Regions from separate parts of the Streptomyces sp. R44 genome, predicted to be linked through region 2. Evidence: riboswitches for the same ligand, from Rfam matches in the RefSeq annotation. Region 2 holds a riboswitch; the other holds the start of a gene.
The links. Region 2 has a riboswitch for cobalamin ahead of AB5J54_RS04700 (energy-coupling factor ABC transporter permease). Riboswitches for the same ligand answer to the same signal wherever they lie in the genome.
Positions count from the first base shown of each region.

Region 1: another riboswitch for cobalamin. It lies ahead of AB5J54_RS26575 (ribonucleoside-diphosphate reductase subunit alpha); the one in region 2 lies ahead of AB5J54_RS04700 (energy-coupling factor ABC transporter permease).

Region 1 is NZ_CP163444.1:5,678,558-5,682,761, reverse strand. Features, by position in the region: gene mctP (monocarboxylate uptake permease MctP) at 1-1,158, shown strand, start outside; gene AB5J54_RS26580 (GNAT family N-acetyltransferase) at 1,242-1,742, shown strand; cobalamin riboswitch at 1,790-1,920, shown strand; gene AB5J54_RS26575 (ribonucleoside-diphosphate reductase subunit alpha) at 2,052-4,204, shown strand, end outside.
Region 2 is NZ_CP163444.1:973,691-977,894, forward strand. Features, by position in the region: gene dhaK (dihydroxyacetone kinase subunit DhaK) at 3-995, shown strand; gene dhaL (dihydroxyacetone kinase subunit DhaL) at 1,024-1,644, shown strand; gene AB5J54_RS04695 (PTS-dependent dihydroxyacetone kinase phosphotransferase subunit DhaM) at 1,641-2,048, shown strand; cobalamin riboswitch at 2,129-2,335, shown strand; gene AB5J54_RS04700 (energy-coupling factor ABC transporter permease) at 2,364-3,062, shown strand; gene AB5J54_RS04705 (energy-coupling factor ABC transporter substrate-binding protein) at 3,059-3,448, shown strand; gene cbiQ (cobalt ECF transporter T component CbiQ) at 3,454-4,203, shown strand; gene AB5J54_RS04715 (ATP-binding cassette domain-containing protein) at 4,200-4,204, shown strand, end outside.

The DNA.
Region 1 (4,204 bases), 4.7 Mb from region 2:
GACGTGATGGGCGTCGGCGGCGGCGAGAACACCAACTGGTTCGTCAAGGACCTGCCGCTGCTCATCGCCTTCGGTGTCCTCGCGGCCTACACGTACTCCTCCGGCCTGCGCGCCCCGGCGCTCATCGCCTTCGTCAAGGACACCCTGATCTACATCGTCATCGCGGTGGCGATCATCTACATCCCGATCAAGCTGGGCGGCTTCGACGAGATCTTCGGCAAGGCGGCCGAGGCGTACAAGACGATCAACCCGGCCACCGGCAAGCCCAAGGGCGCGCTCGTCCCCGGCGAGGCCGGCCAGTGGACGTACGCGACGCTGGCGCTCGGCTCGGCGCTCGCGCTGTTCATGTACCCGCACTCCATCACGGCGACCCTGTCGTCCCGGAGCCGGAACGTCATCCGCCGCAACACCACGATCCTGCCGCTGTACTCGCTGATGCTGGGCCTGCTCGCGCTGCTCGGCTTCATGGCGATCGCCGCCGGCATCAAGGTCAAGAACGGCCAGCTCGCCATCCCGCAGCTCTTCGAGACCATGTTCCCGGACTGGTTCGCGGGCGTCGCGTTCGCCGCGATCGGCATCGGCGCGCTCGTCCCGGCCGCGATCATGTCGATCGCCGCGGCCAACCTCTTCACCCGCAACATCTACAAGGACTTCATCAAGAAGGACGCCACCCCGGCCCAGGAGACCAAGGTCTCCAAGCTGGTCTCGCTCCTGGTGAAGGTCGGCGCGCTCGTCTTCGTCCTCACCATGGACAAGACGGTCGCGATCAACTTCCAGCTGCTCGGCGGCATCTGGATCCTGCAGACCTTCCCGGCGCTCGTCGGCGGTCTCTTCACCCGCTGGTTCCACCGCTGGGCGCTGCTCGCCGGCTGGGCCGTCGGCATGGCGTACGGCACGGCCGCAGCGTACGGCGTCGCCAGCCCCACCCAGAAGCACTTCGGCGGCTCGGCCGCCGAGATCCCGGGCATCGGCGAGATCGGCTACATCGGCCTCACCGCCTTCGTGCTCAACGTCGTCGTCACGGTCGTCCTGACCTTCGTCCTCAAGGCCGTCAAGGCCCCCGAGGGCGTCGACGAGACCTCCCCGGAGGACTACACGGCGGACGCGGGCGACCCCGGCGTCACCGACCTCCCGAAGGTCGGCACCGCGGCGCACTGACGTCACCGTCCGTGAACGGGCCCCGGATCTCCGCGAGGAGACCCGGGGCCCGTCCACGTACCCCGAGAGGGAGACTGCTTCCCATGGACTTCACGATCAGGGCGGTACGGCCCGAGGAGCACGAGGCGCTCGGTGACCTCACCGGGTTCACCTATCTGAATGACGGGCTGCTGCTGCACGGCGAGGACGACTTCTACCTCGCCGTCCTCCGCGACACGGCCCGGCGGGCGCGCGAGAGCGAGGTGCTCGTCGCCGTCGACGCCGACGGCGGGATCATCGGCGGGGTGACCTTCGCCCCCGGCGGCACGACCTGGGCGGACATCGCCGTCGCCGGCGAGGCCGAGTTCCGGATGCTCGTGGTCGCTCCCGAGGCCCGCGGCAGGGGCGTCGGAGAAGCCCTCGTACGGGCCTGCGTGGACCGGGCGCGGGCCCTCCCCGGGTGCGCGCGTCTCGTGCTCTCCACGGCCGATCTGATGGTCTCCGCGCACCGGATCTACGAGCGCCTCGGCTTCGTCCGCACCCCCGAGCGGGACTGGGAACCGATCCCCGACCACTCGCTGCGGACCTACGCCCTGGAGCTGTAGCGCCGGGACCGACACAACATGTGGGGGGTGCCACGAGCGGCGCCCCCCACATGTATGCTCATCCTCGCTGTCGACGCAGGGGAATCCGGCGCGAATCCGGAACTGTCCCGCAACGGTGTGCTTCGTGCGGATTCGTACGCGGTGAGTCCGAAGACCTGCCGGCAGCGCACCCGGTCCGTCCGTTCCGGGTGTCACAGACGTCCGGGCCTCGCGGAGTGGGCCGGTGGACGCGGCGCGCCCACGTGTACGGGCGCCCGCCTGCCCGCCTTCCCGCCCGAGGCCCCGAGCCGAGCGAGGGAGAGCCCCCACGTGACCATCGCGCCCGCCGATCCGGCCGCAGCGATCGAGACCGACGGCCCCGGGACCGTACTCCTGCGGACCCTGACCGATCTCACCGCCGACCTCCCGGACACCGACCCCGGCAAGGTCGCCGCCGCCGCCCTCCGCGGCCGCAGCGCCACGTCGGACGAGGCGGAGCTGCGCGAGCTGGCCACCGAGGCGGCCGCCGGCCTGATCGCCGAGGACCCCGCGTACTCCCGGCTCGCCGCCCGGCTCCTCACCATCACCATCGCCGACGAGGCCGCCGGCCAGGGCGCCGTGAACTTCTCGGCCTCCGTCGCCGTCGGTCACCGCGAGGGGCTCATCGCCGACCGCACCGCCGAGTTCGTGGCACTGCACGCGGCCCGCCTCGACGCCACGATCGACCCGGCCGGCGACGACCGCTTCGGCTACTTCGGCCTGCGCACCCTCTACTCGCGCTACCTGCTGCGCCACCCGATCACCCGCAAGGTCATCGAGACCCCGCAGCACTTCATGCTGCGCGTCGCCTGCGGCCTCGCCGAGGACGAGACGGCCCGCGCCCTGGACGAAGTGAGCGCGCTCTACGGCCTGATGAGCCGCCTGGACTACCTCCCGTCCTCCCCCACGCTCTTCAACTCCGGCACCCGCCACCCGCAGATGTCCTCCTGCTACCTCCTGGACTCCCCGCAGGACGAGCTGGACTCCATCTACGACCGCTACCACCAGGTCGCGCGCCTCTCGAAGCACGCGGGCGGCATCGGCCTCTCGTACTCCCGCATCCGCGCCCGCGGTTCGCTGATCCGCGGCACCAACGGGCACTCCAACGGCATCGTGCCGTTCCTCAAGACCCTCGACGCCTCCGTCGCCGCCGTGAACCAGGGCGGCCGCCGCAAGGGCGCCGCCGCGGTCTACCTGGAGACCTGGCACGCGGACATCGAGGAGTTCCTGGAGCTCCGCGACAACACGGGCGAGGACCAGCGCCGTACGCACAACCTGAACCTGGCGCACTGGATCCCGGACGAGTTCATGCGCCGGGTCAACGCCGACGCCGAGTGGTCGCTGTTCTCCCCCTCGGACGTGCCCGAGCTCGTCGACCTGTACGGCGAGGAGTTCGACGCCGCCTACCGCAAGGCCGAGGCGGCGGGCCTGGCCCGCAAGACGATGCCGGCCCGCGACCTGTACGGCCGGATGATGCGGACCCTCGCGCAGACCGGCAACGGCTGGATGACGTTCAAGGACGCCTCGAACCGCACGGCCAACCAGACGGCCGAGCCGGGCACCGTCGTCCACTCCTCGAACCTCTGCACCGAGATCATCGAGGTCACGAACGACGGCGAGACGGCGGTCTGCAACCTGGGCTCGGTCAACCTGGGCTCCTTCGTGTCGGGTTCGGACATCGACTGGGAGCGCCTGGACGAGACCGTCCGCACGGCCGTCACCTTCCTCGACCGGGTCGTCGACATCAACTTCTACCCGACCGAGCAGGCGGGCCGCTCCAACGCCAAGTGGCGCCCGGTCGGCCTGGGCGCCATGGGCCTCCAGGACGTCTTCTTCCAGCTGAAGCTGCCGTTCGACTCGGCCGAGGCCCGCGCCCTGTCGACGAAGATCGCCGAGCGGATCATGCTGGCGGCGTACGAGGCCTCCGCGGACCTCGCCGAGCGCAGCGGCCCGCTCCCCGCCTGGGACAAGACCCGCACCGCCCAGGGCGTCCTGCACCCGGACCACTACGACGTGGAGCTGAACTGGCCGGAGCGCTGGACCGCCCTGCGGGCGCGCATCGCCTCCACCGGCATGCGCAACAGCCTCCTCCTCGCCATCGCCCCGACGGCGACGATCGCCTCGATCGCCGGCGTCTACGAGTGCATCGAGCCGCAGGTCTCCAACCTGTTCAAGCGCGAGACGCTGTCCGGCGAGTTCCTCCAGGTCAACTCGTACCTCGTCGACGAGCTGAAGAAGCTCGGCGTGTGGGACGCGCAGACCCGCGAGGCGCTGCGCGACTCCAACGGCTCGGTGGCCGGCTTCACCTGGGTCCCGGCGGAGGTCCGCGAGCTGTACCGCACGGCCTGGGAGATCCCGCAGCGCGGCCTCATCGACATGGCGGCGGCGCGCACCCCGTTCCTGGACCAGTCGCAGTCCCTGAACCTCTTCATGGAGACGCCGAC
Region 2 (4,204 bases):
CCGTGAGGATGCTGATCAACGTTCCGGAGACCGTCGTCGCCGATGCCCTGCGGGGGATGGCCGCGGCGCATCCCGAGTTGACCGTGGACGTGGAGCGGCGTGTCGTGGTGCGGCGGGACGCGCCCGTGGCGGGGAAGGTGGCGCTGGTGTCCGGTGGCGGGTCCGGGCACGAGCCCTTGCACGGGGGGTTCGTGGGGCCCGGGATGCTGGCGGCCGCCTGTCCCGGCGAGGTGTTCACGTCGCCCGTACCCGATCAGATGGTGCGGGCCGCGGCCGCCGTCGACAGCGGGGCGGGGGTGTTGTTCGTGGTCAAGAACTACACGGGTGACGTGCTGAATTTCGAGATGGCCGCGGAGCTCGCCGAGGACGAGGGCATCCAGGTCGCCAAGGTCCTGGTCGACGACGACGTGGCGGTGACGGACAGCCTGTACACGGCGGGGCGGCGCGGGACCGGGGGCACCTTGTTCGTGGAGAAGATCGCCGGGGCCGCCGCCGAGGAGGGGCTGCCGCTGGAACGGGTCGAGGCGATCGCCCGGCGGGTCAACGAGCGGTCCCGCTCCTTCGGGGTGGCCCTGAGCGCCTGCACCACCCCCGCCAAGGGCAGCCCGACCTTCGATCTCCCCGAGGGGGAACTGGAGTTGGGGATCGGCATCCACGGCGAGCCGGGCCGGGAGCGGCGGGCCATGATGACCTCGCGGGAGATCGCCGACTTCGCCGTCGACGCCGTCGTGGAGGACCTGCGCCCGTCCGGGCCGGTCATCGCCCTCGTCAACGGCATGGGAGCGACCCCGCTGCTGGAGTTGTACGGGTTCAACGCCGAGGTGCAGCGGGTGCTCGCCGAGCGGCACGTGCCGGTGGCCCGCACGCTCGTCGGGAACTATGTGACCTCGCTCGACATGGCGGGCTGCTCGGTGACCCTGTGCGAGGTCGACGAGGAACTGCTGCGCCTGTGGGACGCTCCGGTGCAGACGGCCGCGCTGCGCTGGGGCCGGTGAGACGGGGATGGTCATGGGGAGTGACGGTATGACGGAGACTTTCGGCGCCGGGTTCCTGGTGCGCTGGCTGGCCGCGGTGGCCGAGGACGTCGACCGGGAGGCCGACCGGCTCACCGAGCTGGACTCGGCGATCGGCGACGCCGACCACGGCGCCAATCTGAAGCGGGGGTTCGCCGCTGTGAGGGAGGCCCTCGAAAAGGAGCCGCCGAGCAGTCCCGGCGCGGTGCTCACCGCCGCCGGACGGCAGCTGATCTCGACGGTCGGCGGCGCTTCGGGTCCCCTGTACGGGACGCTCCTCCGGCGCGCCGGGAAGACACTGGGCGAGGACGCCGAGGTCACCCGGGCGCGGCTGGCGGAGGCGCTCGACGCCGGTGTGGCGGCCGTGTCGCAGCTGGGCGGTGCCCAGGTGGGCGACAAGACGATGCTGGACGCGCTCGTGCCGGCCGTGGCGGGGCTGCGGAGCTCGTACGGGGCGGCCCGCGCCGCCGCCGAGGAGGGCGCCCTGGCGACCGTACCCCTCCAGGCGCGCAAGGGCAGGGCCAGTTACCTCGGGGAGCGGTCGATCGGGCATCAGGATCCGGGCGCGACCTCGTCGGCGCTGCTGTTCGCCGCGCTCGCCGAGACGGCCGGGGCGGAGGGAGTGGCATGAGCCCGTCCCCCGTCGGCATCGTGCTCGTCTCGCACAGCGCGGCGGTCGCGGCGGCCGTCGCCGAACTGGCCCGGGGCCTCGCGGGCGGCGGCGACCTGGCGCCGGTGCTGCCCGCGGGCGGCACGCCGGACGGTGGGCTCGGGACGAGTGCCGAGCTGATCTGCGAGGCGGCGAAGGCCGTCGACCGGGGGGCCGGGGTGGCGCTCCTGGTCGACCTGGGCAGCGCGGTCCTCACCGTGAAGGCGCTCCTCGCGGAAGGCGACGAACTGCCCGAGGGCTGCCGCCTGGTGGACGCGCCGTTCGTCGAGGGCGCGGTCGCCGCGCTGGTGACGGCGAGCGCCGGAGGGGACCTCGACGCGGTGGCGGCCGCGGCCTCGGAGGCGTACGCCTATCGCAAGGAGTGAGGGCGCCGCAGGCGTGTGCGGGGAGTGACCGGGAGGCCGCGCCGGGTGGCGACCGTGTTGTGATCGAGCAGGTCAACGCATTAGTGTCGCAGGGCCTTGGTGTACGGGAAACCGGTGCAGTACCGGTGCGGCCCTCGCCACTGTGATCGGGAGGTCCGGCTCCACCCCCGCGGGGAACACCGCGGGGAAGCCACTGGACCGTCGCGGGAGACCGCGGCGGTGTGGGAAGGCGGAGTCGGGCCGTATGACCGTCAGCCAGGAGACCGGCCAGGGTGCGTTGTCCATCCACGAGGTGCTGGAGAGGGTCTACCCACCATGCATATAGCCGAGGGGTATCTGCCCCCTGTGCACGCCGCCGCCTGGGGCGTCGCGGCCGCGCCGTTCGTCGTCCACGGGGTGCGCGCGCTCACCCGCGAGGTGCGGTCGAACCCCGAGTCCACCCTGCTCCTCGGCGCCTCCGGTGCCTTCACCTTCGTTCTGTCGGCGCTCAAGCTGCCCTCCGTCACCGGTAGTTGCTCCCATCCGACCGGTACGGGTCTGGGCGCGATCCTGTTCCGGCCGCCGATCATGGCGGTCCTCGGCACCATCACCCTGCTCTTCCAGGCCCTGCTGCTCGCGCACGGCGGGCTGACCACGCTCGGTGCGAACGCCTTCTCGATGGCGATCGTCGGGCCGTGGGCGGGGTACGGGACGTACCGGCTGCTGCGGCGGTTCGGCGCGCCTCTGATGGTGGCCGTCTTCTTCGGCGCGTTCGTCGCCGACCTGTCCACGTACTGCGTCACCAGCGTCCAGCTGGCCCTGGCGTTCCCCGACCCCGGCAGCGGGGTGCCCGGCGCGCTCGCCAAGTTCGGCGGGATCTTCGCCGTGACCCAGATCCCCCTCGCGGTGAGCGAGGGCCTTCTCACGGTGCTCGTGATGCGGCTGCTCACGCAGTCCAGCAAGGGAGACCTGACCCGGCTCGGTGTGCTGGGCGGGGCGCGGACGGAGCGACACGAGGAGGCGGCGGCGCGATGAGCCGGAACGCGAAGATCAACGCGCTGCTGCTGCTCGCCGTCGCCGCGCTCGCGGTGCTGCCGCTGGCGCTCGGGCTCGGCGACCACAAGGAGCAGCCCTTCACCGGCTCCGACGGCGAGGCAGAGACCGCGATCACGGAGCTCCAGCCGGACTACAAGCCGTGGTTCAGCCCGCTGTACGAGCCGCCGTCGGGCGAGATCGAGTCGGCGCTGTTCGCCCTCCAGGCGGCGCTCGGCGCCGGCGTCCTGGCGTACTACTTCGGCCTGCGTCGCGGCCGCCGGCAGGGCGCGGCCGCGGCCGAGGCAGCCCGAGCGGCGGGACCGGACGGGGCGCCCAAGGACGACGGTGCTTCCAAGGCCCCCTCCTCCGACGGTTCGGACGCGTAGCGCCGATGCTTCCGATCGACGCGGCGGCGCACAGCAGCCGCTGGCGCCGCCGTCATCCCGTGGAGAAGGCGCTCCTCGGCTTCGGTCTGACGCTGTGCGCGGTGAGTCTGCCGCCGTGGCCCGGCGCGCCGCTCGTGGCGGCGGCCACGCTCGCGGTGCTGCTCGGTCCCGCCGGTGTGCCGGGCCGTCAGTTGTGGCGGGCGTTCCGCATCCCGCTCGGCTTCTGCGTCACGGGGGCGGTACCGCTGCTCTTCGAGGTGGGCGGTACGCGGGGGCTCGTGGCCCTCGCGCCCGGCGGCCCCGTCCACGCGGGCGAGCTGCTCCTGCGCACCGCCTCGGCCTCGCTCGGGGTGCTGCTCTTCGCCTTCACGACACCGGTGTCCGACGTCCTGCCCCGGCTCGTCAAGGCCGGCGTGCCCGCCCCCGTGGTGGACGTGGCGCTCGTCATGTACCGGATCATCTTCCTGCTCCTCGACTCGCTGACGAAGATCCGGCAGGCGCAGGCGGCCCGGCTCGGGCACACCACCCGGGCCGCAACCTGGCGCTCGCTCGCCGGGCTCGGCGCGACGACCTTCGTGCGGGCCTTCGACCGGGCGCAGCGCCTGCAGTCGGGGCTCGCCGGGCGCGGTTACGACGGGACGCTGCGGGTCCTGGTGCCCGTCTGCGCGGTCTCCCGGCGGTTCCTCACGGCGACGGGCGTGCTCCTCCTGGGGCTCGTCGCCGTCACTCTCGTACTGGAAAGGTTCCTTCCGTGAC